Regions from separate parts of the Streptomyces sp. NPDC050546 genome, predicted to be linked through region 4. Evidence: riboswitches for the same ligand, from Rfam matches in the RefSeq annotation. Region 4 holds a riboswitch; each other region holds the start of a gene.
What was found. A riboswitch is a leader RNA that binds a small molecule or an ion and turns the genes downstream of it on or off. The one in region 4 is predicted to bind cyclic di-AMP.
Positions count from the first base shown of each region.

Region 1: it holds a riboswitch for cyclic di-AMP, as region 4 does, so the genes downstream of both, ACIBK5_RS11970 (LysM peptidoglycan-binding domain-containing protein) here and ACIBK5_RS06455 (peptidoglycan DD-metalloendopeptidase family protein) in region 4, are expected to answer to the same signal.
Region 2: it holds a riboswitch for cyclic di-AMP, as region 4 does, so the genes downstream of both, ACIBK5_RS13000 (NlpC/P60 family protein) here and ACIBK5_RS06455 (peptidoglycan DD-metalloendopeptidase family protein) in region 4, are expected to answer to the same signal.
Region 3: it holds a riboswitch for cyclic di-AMP, as region 4 does, so the genes downstream of both, ACIBK5_RS40485 (M23 family metallopeptidase) here and ACIBK5_RS06455 (peptidoglycan DD-metalloendopeptidase family protein) in region 4, are expected to answer to the same signal.

Region 1 is NZ_JBITGX010000004.1:224,651-228,931, forward strand. It holds gene ACIBK5_RS11960 (GNAT family N-acetyltransferase) at 1-144, opposite strand, end outside; gene ACIBK5_RS11965 (HAD family hydrolase) at 316-1,164, shown strand; gene ACIBK5_RS11970 (LysM peptidoglycan-binding domain-containing protein) at 1,128-1,868, opposite strand; cyclic di-AMP (ydaO/yuaA leader) riboswitch at 1,874-2,050, opposite strand; gene ACIBK5_RS11975 (polyprenyl synthetase family protein) at 2,552-3,562, shown strand; gene ACIBK5_RS11980 (outer membrane lipoprotein carrier protein LolA) at 3,795-4,281, shown strand, end outside.
Region 2 is NZ_JBITGX010000004.1:429,918-434,198, reverse strand. It holds gene pcrA (DNA helicase PcrA) at 1-1,627, opposite strand, end outside; cyclic di-AMP (ydaO/yuaA leader) riboswitch at 1,931-2,089, shown strand; gene ACIBK5_RS13000 (NlpC/P60 family protein) at 2,098-3,276, shown strand; gene ACIBK5_RS12995 (hypothetical protein) at 3,353-4,281, shown strand, end outside.
Region 3 is NZ_JBITGX010000026.1:11,629-15,909, forward strand. It holds gene ACIBK5_RS40475 (M16 family metallopeptidase) at 1-1,114, shown strand, start outside; gene ACIBK5_RS40480 (M16 family metallopeptidase) at 1,111-2,499, shown strand; cyclic di-AMP (ydaO/yuaA leader) riboswitch at 2,701-2,865, shown strand; gene ACIBK5_RS40485 (M23 family metallopeptidase) at 2,878-3,663, shown strand; gene ACIBK5_RS40490 (GntR family transcriptional regulator) at 3,859-4,281, shown strand, end outside.
Region 4 is NZ_JBITGX010000002.1:374,295-378,575, reverse strand. It holds gene ACIBK5_RS06465 (SGNH/GDSL hydrolase family protein) at 1-305, opposite strand, end outside; gene ACIBK5_RS06460 (DUF6250 domain-containing protein) at 451-1,167, opposite strand; gene ACIBK5_RS06455 (peptidoglycan DD-metalloendopeptidase family protein) at 1,373-2,311, opposite strand; cyclic di-AMP (ydaO/yuaA leader) riboswitch at 2,316-2,508, opposite strand; gene ACIBK5_RS06450 (alpha-galactosidase) at 2,803-4,281, opposite strand, start outside.

The sequences.
Region 1 (4,281 bases), on a different contig from region 4:
CACCAGGCCGACGGCTTCGGTGAACTCCGGTTCCATGAAAGGGTTGCGTGGTGCCTCGGAAGCAGCGCGCAGTGCGCGCCAGCGCTCCCTTTCCCCTTCGCCGAGCTCCCCGGGCCCAGCCACGCGAATGCGCCCACTGCTCAACCTGACCCCCCGATCAAGTCCCCCCTGGACACTTGGAAGGTACCGCCCGAGACGGCCTCGCCGGTAGGTAGCGGACCATGTTGTTGCCAACTGGTACAGAGGCCTTCAACCGGGCAATCGGTGTCCCCGGCGCGATGAAACGAAGGGCCGCGCTGTCCGTATTCTCAGATCATGGCCGCACCCATCGCATATTCACTCATCGCCACCGACCTGGACGGAACGCTGCTGCGCGGCGACGACACCCTCTCCGACCGGTCGCTCGCCGTGCTCGCTCGGGTGGCGGAGGCCGGTGCCCAGCACCTCGTCGTGACGGGCCGGCCGGCGCCGCGTGTGCGACCGCTCCTCGACGACCTCCGCTGCACGGGGCTCGCGGTGTGCGGGCAGGGCGCGCAGGTGTACGACGCCGGCGCGGACCGGCTGCTGTGGTCCATCACCCTGGACCGGGAACTGGCGGAGACCGCGCTCGGCAAGATCGAGGCCGAGGTGGGGCAGGTGTACGCCGCGGTCGACCAGGACGGGGTCGACGGGCTCACGCTCATCGAGCCGGGCTATCTCATGCCGCACCCGACCCTGCCGGCCGTACGGGTCGACCGGCGCGACGACCTGTGGGGCGAGCCGATCAGCAAGGTGCTGCTGCGCCATCCCTACCTGACGGACGACGAGTTGGCGGCGACGGCCCGTTCGGTGGTCGGCTCACTGGCGACGGTGACGATGTCGGGGCCCGGCACGGTCGAGCTCCAGCCGTGCGGCGTCACCAAGGCGACGGGCCTGGCACTGGCCGCCGAGCATCTGGGGCTGCGGCCGGCGGACACCATCGCCTTCGGCGACATGCCCAACGACATCCCGATGTTCGACTGGGCCGCCCACGGCGTCGCGATGGCGAACGCCCATCCCGAACTCAAGGCCGTGGCCGACGAGATCACCCTGTCGAACGAGGACGACGGCATCGCCGTCGTCCTCGAGCGACTGCTGGGCGGGACGGCTCAGTACGGGCCGTTGACGTTGTCGATCGAGCCGTAGCGGTCGGCCGCGTAGTTGCAGGCCGCCGTGATGTTGGCGACCGGGTCGTACGGGTCCCACGACGTGCCGTCCACGTGGTAGGCCTGGAAGGTCGGGTCGATGGTCTGGAGCAGGCCCTTGGACGGGGTGCCCTTGACCGCGTTGGAGTCCCAGTTGTTGATCGCCTGGGGGTTGCCGGACGACTCGCGCATGACGTTGCGGTGGATGCCGTCGTACGACCCCGGAATGCCCTTCTGCGCCATGATGTCCAGCGCCTCGCGGATCCACCCGTCGAGGTTGTCGGCGTAGGTCTTGGCGGAGGCCTGGGTGGCCTTGGCGACGTCACCGGCGGGCTTCGCGGCAGGCTTGGCGGACGACTTGGTCGCCTTCTTCGGGGCGGCGGCCGCCTTGGTCGTCGACACCTTCAGCTTCAGACCCGGGTGGATCAGCTTCGGGTTGTCGCCGATGGCGGAGCGGTTGTCCTTGTAGAGCTTCTTCCAGCCGCCCGAGACGTCGTACTTGTCCGCGATGCGGTAGAGCGTGTCGCCCTTGGTCACGGTGTACGTGAGCGACTTGGCGGGCTTGACCGCCTGGGGCTCTGCGGCGCTCGCGTGCGTCGCGCCGAGGAGCGGGAGGGTCAGTGCCGCTCCGCCGGTGCCGGCGATCGCGATACCTCGGGAGAGCGGGTTGGTTCTGGGGCGACGGTGCTTGCCTCGTCCGGCCATGGCGAAATTCCTCTCCGGCGCCTGCGAGGTGAGCTGTCGGGTTCGGGCCGGGAGGTGCCCGGCCGCGTACGGCGGTGTACTGCCGTGCGCGGCTTCACCCCGAGCCGTGCCGCTGTGCGGACCGGCGACTTACCTGGGTCCCCCGCTCCTGCCCTGCGTGAGTGAGTCGGTTCGTGTGGGGGTCCGGGCGGCGGCAGGATTCGGCGTCCGCCGGACAGGCCGGGAACGTATGCGAGAGCACATGTCGGGAACAAGCGCCGGAGTCACATATTGCGCGGTTGACCTTGGTCGGGGGTGTTTGGCCCGCTTGATCCTTTGCGAGAGCCAAGGCTCAACTGGCGTTCGGCCGAAGGGGGTACGGGGTGATGTCGGGGTGGCGCGACGCAGGGGTTAACGTGATTCAACTCACTGATCACAAGACTGTGGGGCAATTACCGCCAAAGGGGATTTGCTCAATCGTCATGGCAAATCGTGAATATCTCACTATCGGCTGGTAAGTCGACAAATGTCTGTTCTTATGGCCCGATCGAAAACATAACGGTCGTGATCAGATACCACCCGGCCTGTAACCATGGGCGCTGGCGGTGATCGAAACGTGACCGGATACGCTGACTCGAGTGATGGCAGCGACCTATCGACAATCCGCGTAATCACCGGCAGACACAGCAGACAGGAGACCCCTCGTGACCGACGTCGGGCCGTTCGGGCTGAGCGTGCGGGACCAGGCTCTGGAAGCCGATGTCCAGGCCGGGTTGGCGGCTGTCGAGGAAGGCTTGTTCGAGGCCACCAAGAGTGAGGTGCCCTTCATCACGGAGGCCGCGCAGCACCTGGTGCGGGCCGGCGGCAAGCGGTTCCGTCCGTTGCTCGTGATGCTCTCCGCCCAGTTCGGCGACCCGTACGCGCCCGGGATCGTGCCGTCGGCCGTCGTCGTGGAGCTCACCCACCTCGCCACGCTGTACCACGACGACGTGATGGACGAGGCGACGGTGCGCCGCGGGGTCGCGAGCGCGAACACCCGCTGGGACAACTCCGTCGCGGTCCTCACCGGCGACTTCCTCTTCGCCCGTGCCTCGCACACCCTGGCCGACCTCGGCCCGGAGGCGGTGCGGGTGCAGGCCGAGGCGTTCGAACGGCTGGTGACCGGGCAGATCCTGGAGACGGCCGGACCCCAGGACGGCCGCGACCCCGTCGAGCACTACCTGGACGTGCTGGGCGGCAAGACCGGTTCGCTGGTGGCGGTGTCGTGCCGGTTCGGCGCGATGATGTCCGGCGCCGACGAGACGACCGTGGACGTGCTGACCCAGTACGGCGAGCGGCTCGGCGTCGCCTTCCAGCTCGCGGACGACGTCCTGGACATCGCCTCCGACTCGCACGAGTCCGGCAAGACGCCCGGCACCGATCTGCGCGAGGGCATCCCCACGATGCCGGTGCTGCGGCTGCGCGAGCGGGCGGCCCGGCTCGGGCTCGCGGACGACATCGCCCTGTGCGAGCTGCTGGGCTCCGACCTCACCGACGACGAACGGCACGCCGAGGCCCTGCGCCTGCTGCGCGCCCACCCGGCGCTGGAACAGGCCCGGAAGGACACCGTCCGCTACGCCGAGGACGCCCGCTCGGCGCTGGCCCCCCTGCCCGAGTGCGCCGCGAAGACGGCACTCGTGGAGCTGTGCGACGCGGTCGTGCACCGGGCCGGCTAGCCGGCCCTTCCCCGTGCGTCCCCTACGGGTCGGGGGAGAAGCCGCCCCTCCGTGTCATACCCCAGCAGTACGTGGAGTTGAGTCCGGGGTCTGACGTATCTCCCTGGCCGATTTGGTCAGATGGAAACCACGGAAAACACCAAACCTCACCTGTTCGGGTGAGAATGGCGGCTCAGGGACGAGTGCGTGGACGACACGGACAGCCGCCGCCGACCACGGAGGTAGGGCACACATGGCACCGTACACATCCGACGACAGCACGACCGCCGGGGAGGTCGACGAGCAGCGTTCCGGACGGCGCAAGGCCGCCCGCTACGTCGTACCGGTCACGGTGATGGGGGTGGCGGCCGCGACGATCGGGCTGGTCCCCGCGCTCGCCGACTCCGGTGACCCCGACCTCCCGAAGATCACCGCACAGCAGCTCATCGAGAAGATCGCCAAGTCGGACGTCCAGCAGCTGTCCGGCACCGTCAAGATCAGCACGGACCTCGGTCTTCCGGACCTCGGCGGCCTGGAGAGCAGCCTGATGTCCGGCGCCGCGAGCCAGGGCGAGGGCGGCTCCTCCGCCGACCCGACCGCCAAGCTCACGGAACTGGCCTCCGGCACGCACACCCTGCGCGTCGCGGCCGACGGCCCGGACAAGCAGAAGCTGTCGCTGCTGGAGAACGCCGCCGAGTACAGCATCGTCCACAACGGCAAGGACGTCTGGGCCTACGACA
Region 2 (4,281 bases), on a different contig from region 4:
TGTTGAACCGCTTGACGGCGTTGGTGGAGCGCGCGGCCATGCCGTACGCCTCGTCGACGCGCTTGAGCGCCTGCGGGAAGCTGATCTTCTCCCGCTGGGAGAGGGCGTCGATCATCGCCTCGGCGCGGTCGCCGATGCCCCGCTTGGGCACGTTGAGGATCCGGCGCAGCGGCACCGAGTCCTCCGGGTTGGCCAGCACACGCAGGTAGGCCAGGACGTCCCGGACCTCCTTGCGCTCGTAGAAGCGGACGCCGCCGACGACCTTGTAGGGCAGGCCGACGCGGATGAAGATCTCTTCGAAGACACGGGACTGGGCGTTGGTGCGGTAGAAGACGGCGACGTCGCCCGCCTTCGCCTCGCCCGCGTCGGTGAGACGGTCTATCTCGTCGGCGACGAACTGCGCCTCGTCGTGCTCGGTGTCGGCTACATAGCCGGTGATCTGCGCGCCCGTGCCCGCGTTGGTCCACAGGTTCTTGGGGCGGCGGGACTCGTTGCGCTCGATGACCGCGTTGGCCGCGCTCAGGATCGTCTGTGTGGAGCGGTAGTTCTGCTCCAGCAGGATCGTCGTCGCGTCCGGGTAGTCCTCCTCGAACTGGAGGATGTTGCGGATCGTCGCGCCGCGGAAGGCGTAGATCGACTGGTCGGCGTCACCCACCACGCACAGCTCGGCGGGCGGCAGGTCGTCCGCGCTGGGCGGTACGTCGACGGGGTGCTCGGAGGTGCCCACGAGCTCCCGGACGAGGGCGTACTGGGCGTGGTTGGTGTCCTGGTACTCGTCCACGAGGACGTGGCGGAAGCGGCGGCGGTAGTGCTCGGCGACGTCCGGGAAGGCGCGCAGCAGGTTGACCGTCGTCATGATCAGGTCGTCGAAGTCGAGGGCGTTCGCCTCGCGCAGCCGCGACTGGTACATCGCGTAGGCCTGGGCGAGGGTCTTCTCGAAGCCGTCGCCGGCCTGGGCCGCGAAGTCCTCCTCGTCGATCAGCTCGTTCTTGAGATTGCTGATCTTGGCGCTGAAGGACTTCGGCGGGAAGCGCTTGGGGTCGAGGTCCAGGTCGCGGCAGACCAGGGCCATCAGGCGCTTGGAGTCGGCGGCGTCGTAGATCGAGAAGCTCGATGTGAAGCCGAGCTTCTTGCTCTCCCGGCGCAGGATGCGTACGCAGGCGCTGTGGAAGGTCATCACCCACATGGCGTTCGCGCGCGGGCCGACGAGCTGCTCGACGCGCTCCTTCATCTCGCCGGCGGCCTTGTTGGTGAAGGTGATGGCGAGGATCTGGCCCGGGTGGGCGTCCCGCTCGGCGAGCAGGTGGGCGATGCGGTGCGTGAGCACGCGGGTCTTGCCGGAGCCGGCGCCGGCCACGATGAGCAGCGGGGAGCCGGAGTGTGTGACGGCGGCGCGCTGGTTGTCGTTCAGCCCCTCCAGGAGCGCGGCGGCATCCACCGGCGGGCGCGCGGCACCGTCCCGGTAGTAGGCGTCGCGGTCCGGCGGCACGTCGAACTTCCCACCGAACAGATCGTCCGGGACCGACTCCGGTCCGTGATCGTCCTCGGGCGGCGGCGGGGGCTCGTCCGCGGGGCCCCGCTGGGCCTGGAGGTCCGCCAGGAAGCTGTCGTCAAAGAGGCTGCTCATCGCTCTCCGAGTCTAGGGCGCCCCACTGACAGCCCGCCGCCGCCCTGAGAACATCGCCGAAAGTGCCCCCTGTCACCCTCCAGGTGTGCGTGATCACAGGCCGCTACGGCCTTCACGATTACTCCCGAATGGTGACCAACCCCCCTCGATTGATCACTCTCGGCGATACTCATGAGCAAGGTCACGGAAATGTATCGGGCATATCACCCATCAACCTTCACAAGGGCCACACGAGTTGGCTACCGTGCGAGGAGGTCACACGACCCCCACCGGCGAACGTCGCCGGGCCGCGTGGCCTCCGCCGAGTCCGGCGTGCCGCAGCGGCAGCCAGAGCCGGGGACCCAACCGAGACCCCGGGGTGAATCGGCCCGACTCCCTTTCCGGAGACGGCCGTAGGGCAACCCTTCCGAACCACCCGCCCGAACCCGACAGCTAACCCGGTAGGCGGAGCATGGAAGGAGTCGCCTCCCTTGGCGTCGCACCGCAAGTCGCGTCCTACGGGTTCGCGCGTTGCAGGCATACGGACCCCCGCCCTCGCGACGGCGGCCCTCACCTCCGTGGCCCTGCTGTCCCAGTCGGCCAACGCCGCCCCAGAGGCCGACGACAAGCCCAGCCTTGAGGAAGTCGAGAAGAAGGTAGACGACCTCTACCGTCAGGCGGGATCCGCGACCGAGAAGTACAACGGAGCCAAGGAGAAGACCGCCAAGCAGCGCAAGCGCGTCGACACCCTCCTCGACGACGTCGCCGAGCGCACCCAGAAGCTGAACGAGGCGCGGGAGGAACTGGGCACCTTCGCCGCCGCCCAGTACCGCACCGGCGCCTCCGCCCCGGACACGGCGACGTTCCTGCTCGCGGACACCCCGCAGGACTACTTCGACCAGACCCAGTTGATGGACCGGATGACCGGCCGTCAGAAGGTGGCGGTCGACGACTACGTCACCCAGCAGTCAGAGACGATGGAGAAGCGTCGGGAGGCCGCCGAGAGCCTCGAGACGCTCACCGAGTCACAGGGCGACCTGAAGACGGCCAAGGCGACCGTCCAGAGGAAGCTCGCCGACGCGCGCGAGCTGCTGTCGAAGCTGACCGCCGAGGAGAAGGCGCGGCTCGCGGCGATCGAGAAGGAGAAGCAGGAGGAGGCCGCCCGCAAGGCCGCCGAGCTGGCCCGGCAGCAGGCCGAGCAGCAGAAGGAGCGGGAAGCCGCGCAGCAGGAGGCCGCCCAGCAGCAGGACAGCGGCTCCTCCTCGTCGACGGGCTCGTCCTCGTCGTCCACCGCGCCCGACTCCTCGTACGCCACCAAGGCCGAGAAGGCACTCGCCTTCGCCCGCGCCCAGATCGGCAAGCCGTACGTCTGGGGCGCCACCGGCCCCGGCTCCTACGACTGCTCCGGGCTCACCCAGGCCGCCTGGAAGGCCGCCGGGGTGACCCTGCCGCGCACGACGTACGACCAGGTCAACGCCGGCACCACGGTCCCGCTGGCCGACGCTCAGCCCGGTGACCTGGTCTTCTTCTACGACGATGTCACCCACGTCGGCATCTACATCGGCAACGGCATGATGATCCACGCTCCGAAGCCCGGCACGTACGTGCGCGAGGAGTCGATCTACTACGACGGCGAGTCGTCGATCCACAGCGTGGTGCGGCCGGCCTGACCGGTCTCGCAGGTTTTTGTGACCCCGCGCGCGTGGCCTGCCCGTAACGCGCGCGGGGCCTCTTAGCATCGGCCCCATGCCCGGCCCCTCCCCCTCAGTCGCCTGGTGGGCGCAGCGTGCTCCGGCGGCCAGTGCCGCCGTGCTGGCGACCGGCACCCTGTCGGTCGGTCTTGAGCTGGCGGGGTACGAGGTCCTCTCACGCATCGCCCTGGTTCTGGCCTGCGCGGCCTGGCTGATGTTCGCCGCGGACTTCACCCTGCGGCTGCTGCGGGCCGGGACCAGGTGGCGGGCGTACACGCGCAGGCCGGGTGTCCTCGAGAGCGTGACGACGGCTGCCCTGACCACCGTGGCGGCGACGGCCGTCCTGGGGACCGCCTTCTCGGCGGCCGGCTCCCAGGCTCTGGCCGTCATGCTGCTGGTGCTCGCCGTGCTGCTCTGGCCGGTGCCGCTCGTCCTCGTCCCGCAGGGCGGGGAGCGGCGCAGGCCCGGGACGGTGTTCGCGCGCTGCATGGCCACACAGGGGCTCGCCGTGCTCGGCGCCACGCTGGCCGCGGCCGAGTCGGCGGACTGGCTGGCGCACGCGGCGCTGGTGCTGTTCTGGCTGGGACTGGTGCTGTACGTCCTCGCCCTGGTCCGTTTCGATGTGCGGCAGGTGTCCGAGGGGACCGGCGATCACTGGCTCGCGGGCGGGGCGCTCGCCCTCTCGGCGCTCGCCGGGGCGCGGCTGATCAGCGCCGACAGCGCGCGTCTGTACCTGTGGAACGAGGACGACCGGGACGTCCTGCGCACCGTGACCGTCGTGCTGCTCGTCCTCGCACTGGTCTGCTACGCCGTCCTGCTCGCCGCCGAGTTCCTGTGGCCCCGGCCCCGCCATGACGTCCGCCGCTGGGCGACCGTGTTCACCTGGGCCAAGACGGGGACGGCGGCACTGGCCGTCGCCGTCGCCCTCGACGTCTCCTGGCTGGACGGCTTCGGGGAGGCTCTGCTGTGGATCGCGGTGGCCGG
Region 3 (4,281 bases), on a different contig from region 4:
GCTGAACGGCACGACCAGCTTCGAGCGCACCAACTACTTCGAGACCATGCCCGCCCACCAGCTGGAGCTCGCCCTCTGGCTGGAGGCCGACCGGATGGGCTCCCTGCTGTCCGCGCTCGACGACGAGTCGATGGAGAACCAGCGGGACGTCGTCAAGAACGAGCGCCGCCAGCGCTACGACAACGTGCCCTATGGCACCGCCTTCGAGAAGCTGACCGCCCTCGCCTACCCGGAGGGCCACCCCTACCACCACACCCCGATCGGCTCGATGGCCGACCTGGACGCGGCGACCCTGGAGGACGCGCGGGCGTTCTTCCGGACCTACTACGCGCCGAACAACGCCGTGCTCTCCGTGGTCGGCGACATCGACCCGGAGCAGACCCTGGTCTGGATCGAGAAGTACTTCGGCTCCATCGCCGGCCACGACGGCAAGCCCGCGCCGCGTGACGGCGTGCTGCCGGAGACCATCGGCGAGCAGCTGCGCGAGGTCGTCGAGGAGGAGGTCCCGGCGCGCGCCCTGATGGCCGCCTACCGGCTGCCGCACGACGGCACGCGCGCGTGCGACGCGGCCGACCTGGCCCTCACCGTCCTCGGCGGCGGCGAGTCCTCCCGTCTCTACAACCGTCTCGTGCGGCGGGACCGTACGGCCGTGGCGGCCGGATTCGGCCTGCTGCGGCTCGCCGGGGCGCCCTCCCTGGGGTGGCTGGACGTGAAGACGTCCGGTGATGTCGAGGTGCCGGTCATCGAGACCGCCATCGACGAGGAGCTCGCCCGGTTCGCCGAGGAAGGCCCCACGGACGAGGAGATGGAGCGCGCCCAGGCCCAGTTGGAGCGCGAGTGGCTGGACCGGCTCGGCACGGTCGCCGGCCGCGCCGACGAACTGTGCCGGTACGCCGTGCTGTTCGGCGACCCGCAGCTCGCCCTGACCGCCGTGCAGCGCGTGCTGGCGGTGACGGCCAAGGAGGTCCAGGAGGTCGCCAAGGCCCGCCTGCGGCCCGACAACCGCGCGGTGCTCGTCTACGAGCCCGTCGCGGACGAGACCGGCGAGGACGCCGACAGCACCGAGGGCACCGCAGCCGCGGCCACGAACGAGAACGAGGAGGCGGCCAAGTGACCGAGCTCGCCACGATGGACTTCCACCCGCAGCCGCAGGCGGGCGACGCCAAGCCGTGGGCCTTCCCGGCCCCCGAGCGCGGCACGCTCGACAACGGCCTCACCGTGCTGCGCTGCCACCGCCCCGGCCAGCAGGTCGTCGCCGTGGAGGTGCTGCTGGACGCGCCCCTGGACGCCGAGCCGGCCGGCCTCGACGGGGTGGCCACGATCATGGCCCGGGCCTTCTCCGAGGGCACCGACAAGCACTCCGCCGAGGAGTTCGCCGCCGAGCTGGAGCGCGCCGGCGCCACCCTCGACGCGCACGCCGACCACCCGGGCGTCCGGCTGAGCCTGGAGGTGCCGGCCTCCCGGCTCGCCAAGGGGCTCAACCTGATCGCCGACGCCCTCAGGGCGCCCGCGTTCGCGGACAGCGAGGTCGAGCGGCTGGTCAACAACCGCCTCGACGAGATCCCGCACGAGCTGGCCAACCCCGCCCGCCGTGCCGCCAAGGAGCTCTCCAAGGAGCTGTTCCCGGCGGACGCGCGCATGTCGCGGCCCCGGCAGGGCAGCGAGGAGACGGTCGCCGCGATCGACTCCGCGGCCGTACGCGCCTACTACGAGAAGCACGTCCGCCCGGCGACCGCCACCGCCGTGGTCGTCGGCGACCTCACCGGCATCGACCTCGACGCGCTGCTCGGCGACACGCTGGGCGCCTGGACCGGCTCCTCGGCCGAGCCGCGGCCGGTGCCGCCGGTGACCGCCGACGACACGGGCCGGGTCATCGTCGTGGACCGCCCGGGCGCCGTCCAGACGCAGCTGCTCATCGGCCGGATCGGCTCGGACCGCCACGACCGCGTCTGGCCCGCCCAGGTGCTCGGCACGTACTGCCTCGGCGGCACCCTCACCTCCCGTCTGGACCGCGTCCTGCGCGAGGAGAAGGGATACACCTACGGTGTGCGGGCGTTCGCCCAGGTCCTCAGGTCCGCCCCGGACGGGACCGGTGCCGCGATGCTCGCCATCAGCGGCTCCGTGGACACGCCCAACACCGGCCCCGCCCTCCAGGACCTCTGGACGGTGCTGCGTACCCTCGCCGCCGAAGGGCTGACCGACGCCGAGCGGGACGTCGCCGTGCAGAACCTGGTCGGCGTGGCGCCGCTGAAGTACGAGACGGCGGCGGCCGTCGCGAGCACGCTGGCGGACCAGGTCGAGCAGCACCTGCCCGACGACTACCAGGCCGCGCTGTACCGGCAGCTCGCCGCGACCGGCACCGTGGAGGCCACCGCGGCGGCCGTCAGCGCCTTCCCGGTGGACCGTCTGGTGACCGTCCTGGTCGGAGACGCGGCGCAGATCAAGGGCCCGGTCGAGGCCCTCGGCATCGGTGAAGTCGCCGTGGTCGCCGCCGAGTAGCGGGAGGCGAGCGCCGCGCGCGTAGGGGCCCTGGTTGTCTTCTAAGGCACCAGGGCTCCTTTATGCCCGAATTGGGATGGGAGTTGCCCGTCTGCCCTGTGGGATGCGCTACAAAAGCCGGGATCCGTTTGGGAATTGAAAGTGGCGCCGCTTAGCGTCGTCCGGGCTGTTCGTCAGGCAGTGCGCCGCACCCGCGGCACCGGACAGTCATCGCCGAGTCCCCGTACGGCGCGAGCCAGGGGAGCCGGGGACCCACCGCAGTCCCTGGGGTGAATCGGACGCCCGCGCGAGTCGCGAGGGGGTCCGTAGGAGACCTTCCTGCTCCGAACCCGTCAGCTAACCCGGTAGGCGAGAGGGAAGGAAAGGAACAGCCACCACATGGCGTTCACGCGCGCCACCGGGAAGCACCGTCGTCCCAGCAGGATCCAGCGCCGCACGGCCCACGCAGCGGGCGTCGCGGCTCTCGCCACCACCGGCGTCGTCGGCACCGTGGCCGCCCCGGCCTTCGCCGCGGAGCCCGCCGCCGAGCAGACGGGCCTCACCCCGGTCGTGACCATGGGCGACACCGTGGCCCAGAAGATCGACGCCCAGGCCGTCGCCCAGAAGCAGGCGGCCGAAGAGGCCGCCGCCAAGAAGAAGGCCGAGGAGGCCGCCCGCAAGCGGGCAGCCGAGGCGGCCAAGGAGGCCAAGGAGAGGGCCGAGGAGGCCCGCGAGGCCAAGGAGCGCGCCGCCCGCGAGGCCGAGCGCAAGCGTCTCAACACCTTCGTGTCCCCGATCTCCGGCTCGTACGTCTCCACCGGCTACAAGTCCGGCGGTGCCGTCTGGTCCTCCGGCAGCCACACCGGTGTCGACTTCCACGCCTCCAGCGGCACGGCCGTCCACTCGGTCGGCATGGGTGAGGTCGTCGAGGCCGGCTGGGGCGGTTCCTACGGCAACCAGGTCGTGATCAAGATGAACGACGGGACGTACACCCAGTACGGCCACCTGTCGTCCAGCAGCGTCTCGGTGGGGCAGAAGGTCACGCCCGGCCAGCAGATCGGCCTGTCCGGCGCCACCGGCAACGTCACCGGCCCGCATCTGCACTTCGAGGCCCGCACCGGACCCGACTACGGCTCCGACATCGACCCCGTGGCCTACCTCCGCTCGCACGGCGTGGACGTCTGAGCGTCCGGCGGCGACTGCTCCGCTTCCCGAAAGCCCCGGCTCCCCGAGCCGGGGCTTTCGGCGTTCGCCACGGCCGGCTGTCCAAAAAATATCCCTGGATTCCTGTACGCCGTCGGAAATTCCGGCTCATTGCAATAGAGTCACGGAACACACGTCACCAGTCGACGTTTCACGGGGATTAAGCGGAGGTCGGTCATGCGTATTCCCGCGCACGCGGTGTGCACGGCCATCCGGGACGACATCGTCGCGGGTGTCTACGAGCGCGGCAGTCGGCTCACCGAGGAGCTGCTCGCGCGCCGCTACGGCGTCTCGCGTGTCCCCGTCCGGGAGGCCCTGCGCACGCTGGAGGCCGAGGGCTTCGTGGTCACCCGGCGGCACGCGGGCGCGTGCGTCGCCGAACCCACCGAGCAGGAGGCCGCCGACCTGCTGGAGATGCGCATGCTGCTGGAGCCGCTGGGTGCCGCCCGCGCCGCCCAGCGCCGCACCGAGGCTCATCTGAAGGTCCTGCGCGGCCTGGTCAGGCTCGGCCAGGAGCGCGCCCGCCGGGGCAACAGCGACGACCTCCGCTCGCTGGGCGGCTGGTTCCACGAGACGCTCGCCCAGGCCTCCGGCAGCCCC
Region 4 (4,281 bases):
GCCTGCTCGAACCGCTCGGCCACCTCGTCCGGGTCGGTGCCGGGCCGGATGATGTCGTTGCCCCCGGCGCAGAACGAGACGAGGTCCGGGGCCATGTCGACGGCCCGCGGAAGCTGGTTCGCCACGATCTGGTCGAGGAGTTTTCCGCGTACGGCCAGGTTGGTGTACCGGAAGTCGCCTTCGGGCCTGCGGTCGGCGAGCAGCACGGCGAACCGGTCGGCCCAGCCGACGAACGCCCCGTCGGGGCCGGGATCGCCGACGCCCTCGGTGAAGCTGTCCCCCACCGCCACGTACGACCCGATCACTGCTCTGCTGTCACTCTTCGAATCGTCTGCCACAGCCGCTCATGATTCACCCTCGAATGTGACCTACGCGACCGTAGGAAGGGGTTGACGGGCGGTGAGATAAGCCACTCCTAAAGGGTTGGCCAACTCCGGAATAGGTCACCCCTCACGGACGTTCCGGGGTCAGTCGCCAGACCCGGAAGCCCGTGATCCGGAAGTGGCTCCACACGGTCCGGAAGGCGAAGTGCCCGCCCGTGTACGGCTGCGGATCGGTGTAGTCGAAGACGAGCCGCCCGTTGTTCCACCACCGCACCGTCGACCCGTCGGAGACGATCCGGACCCGGTTCGGCTCGCCCGGGACCAGCAGCGGCTCGGTGTAGTCGAAGATCAGGGGACGCACACCGGCCTGGCCCACGTAACGCCGCAGCCGGGTCGTGGTGTTGTAGTTGGCGCCGTACCCGGCGTAGTACGTCGTCAGATGGTCGTACTCCTCCAGCGCCCCGCCACGCGGCGTCGCGAAGAGGTCGCCCGGGGAGCGGACGTCGGTCGCGTTCCAGAAGTTGTTGAGGTCCGAGACCCGGTCGTTGGCCCCGCCCTCGGAGACGGGCGTGGCGGTGTACTCGAGGACGTAGGGCCCGTCGAGGCGCCGTCTGAACCAGACGGTCGCTCCGCCCGGAACGTCGATGTCCAGGACGCCGCGGGAGGCGGTGACGGACCCGCCGTCCTGGAGTTCGGTCGCCCACCGACCGAGGCCGTGGCGGAAGTCGTCGTGGGCGATGAGGCGCCGGTGCCGGGGTGCGGCGTTCGCGCTCCCCGTCGGGACGAGGGCCGCCAGCGCGGCTCCGGCCGCCACGGCTCCGAACATTCTGCGGGTGGTCGGCACGGAACACAGCTCCTTCAGAAAGCGCTTGCACTCACGACGGGATCACTGTGTCCCAACTGCCGCTCCCTGTCGATCCCTTGAGGGTCGACCCCGTGAGTCGATCGGCAGCCGCACACACCGAAGGCCGGACCCGGGGATCGGGGTCCGGCCTTCGGCTGCGTGTCAGGCAGGGGGTTGTGCGATCGGTCCAGGGTTGTGCGATCGGTCAGCCCACGGAGACGCCGTGCGAGCGCAGGTAGGCGACCGGGTCCACGTCCGAGCCGTAGTCCGGCGAGGTGCGGATCTCGAAGTGCAGGTGCGGTCCGGTCACATTGCCGGTCGCACCGGACAGGCCGACCTGCTGCCCGGCCGTCACGGTCTGGCCGGCCGAGACGGAGAGCTGGGACAGGTGGGCGTACTGCGCGTACTTGCCGTCCTCGAGCTGGATGACGACCTGGTTGCCGTACGCGCCGCCCCAGCCGGCGGAGACGACCGTGCCGGCGCCGACGGCCTTGAGCGAGGTGCCGGTCGGGACGACGAAGTCGACACCGGTGTGGTAGCCGCTGGACCACATGCTGCCGGACATGTGGTACGGGGTGCCGACGGCGGCGCCGTCCACCGGGAGGCTGAAGCCGGAGGCCTCGGCGGCCGGCTTGGCGGCGGCCGGCTTCGCGGCGGTGCCGCCCTTCGGGGACGACTCGGAGGCGGACGACTTCTCCGCCGCCTTCGGCTTCTCCGCCGCCTTCGGCTTCTCGGCCGCCTTGGGCGCGGACGACTGCGTCTTGGGCGCGCTCGCCGCCTTCTTGCCGACCGAGAGCTTGAGGCCCGGGTGGATCAGCGACGGGTCGGAGCCGACGGCGTCACGGTTGTCGCTGTAGAGCTTCTTCCAGCCACCGCTGACGTTCTGGTCGTCGGCGATCTTCGCGAGATAGTCGCCGGCCTTCACGGTGTACGTGTGGGCGTCCGCGGCCTTTTCGGCAGCCTTCTTCCCGGCCGCCGGAGCGGACTGGACGGCCTTTTCCGGAGCCGACTGCGGGGTCGCGGCGTGGGCACCGGCGGCGCCCATGAGCGGAAGGGCGAGGGCGGCCCCACCGGTTCCGGCGACGGCGATGGAGCGGGTGAAACGCTGGGACTTCGGGCGGCGATGCTTACCCTTCGCGGGCATGGCGAATTCCTCTCCGGCGCCTGCGAGGTGAGCTGTCGGGTGCGGGCTGGAGATGCCCGGCCGCGCCGAAGTGCGGCTGAACCCCAAGCCGTTCCGGGAACCGGAACAGGCGTCTTACCTGTGGGTCCCCCGCTCCTGCCATACACGGGTGAGTGTGTGGGGCTCCGGGCGGCGGCAGGATTAGGCGTCCGTCCGGATTGGTGTGGAACGTAAGCGACCGAGACGCAATGGGACAAGCTTGCGGTTGCCTGTGAGGGCGTTTTTCTTGACGCGTCGGCACATTTCCCGTCACCGAGCGTGGATTCCCGATCCCTGTTTCGCCTCAATGTCCCTGAATAACGCAAGAATTACGTGAACATGGCGACAACAGATCGTCACGAATATGACGATGGTCACGCACCCCGACCTCATCTCCTTTACGATCGGGGCACGTTATACCGAAACGCTTGAAGCGCCTTATTCACCCTATCCACTCGATCCGGACAGAACGGCTACTTCCGTCGAAGGCGGACGACCGCGGCATCCAGGTCCCCGCGCAGACCGACCCGCAGTCCGTGATGGGTAAGTACGGCCCCTCGGTGAACTTCACCCGTTTCGAGGCATTCGTACTCCGCTGCCGAGTCAAGACCCCGCAGCCGGAGCGCCGGAACAGGCTCGCCGTAGCGCTGCGCCTGGAGCCAGGCGAGGACGACGGTCTCGTCACCGAGTGCGTACTGCACCGCGCTCAGGCCGCCCTCCGGGGCCCGCAGCCGGTACAGGTCGCCGCGCTGCACCACGGGTCGGATCTCCTTGTAGAGGTCCACCCAGCCCCGCGCCTCGGCGAGCTCCTCCGCCGTCCACCGCGTGAGGTCGCCGCCCACCCCGAGCACACCGGCCATGGCACTGACGAACCGGAACCGCAGGGAGCTGGCCCGCTGGTTGAGCATGGCGTTCGGGCTGTCGGTGACCCAGGCGGCCATGACCCGGGCCGGATGGATCTGGCTGAAGCCGTGCTGGATGGCGAGCCGGTCGAGCGGGTCGGTGTTGTCGGACGTCCACACCTGGTCCGTGCGGCCCAGCACTCCGAGGTCGATCCGGCCGCCACCGCCCGAGCAGGACTCGAAGGCCACACCGGAGTGCGCCGCCCGCAGCCGGTCCAGCAGGGCGTACAGGGCGTGGACGTGGTCGACCCAGAGCCGCTGCGGGTAGGGGTCGTCCGGCCAGCCGGCGTCACTGAAGCAGCGGTTGAAGTCCCACTTGACGTAGTCGATCGGCGCGCTGGAGAGCAGCCCGTCGAGCTGCTCCCACAGATACTCCTGGACATCCTCGCGGGCGAGGTTCAGCACGAGCTGATTGCGGAATTCCGTCCGCTTTCGTCCTGGTTGGTACTGCACCCAGTCGGGGTGCGCGCGGTAGAGGTCGCTGTCCGCGTTGACCATCTCCGGCTCGACCCAGATCCCGAACCGCATGCCGAGGCCGTGCACATGGTCGGCGAGCGGCTTCAGACCGCCCGGGAAGCGGTCGGGGTTGGGGGTCCAGTCACCGAGCCCGGCCCGGTCGCTGGTCCGGGACCCGAACCAGCCGTCGTCGACCACGAACAGCTCGACGCCCATGGCCGCGGCCCGCTCGGCGAGCGCCCGCTGCTGCTCCTCCGAGATGTCGAACTCGGTGGCCTCCCAGGAGTTGAACAGCACCGGCCGGTCCCGGTCCGCGTCCGGAACGACGTGGGTCCGCTGCCAGGCATGCCAGGCGCGGCTCGCCCCGCCGAAGCCGCCGTCGCTCCAGAGCCCGGCGAAGACGGGGGTCGTGTACGACCCGCCCGCGCCCAGCGTCAACAGGCCCGAGTCGTCGTGTCCGGCCCCGCCGGTGATCTGCACGCGCGCGTCCGGGAGTTGGGCCACCGCGATCCGCCAGGACCCGGACCAGCCCAGGGCGCAGCCGTAGACCTCCCCGCGCTCCTCGGTCGCGTCGGAGTCGAGCGCGACCCACGG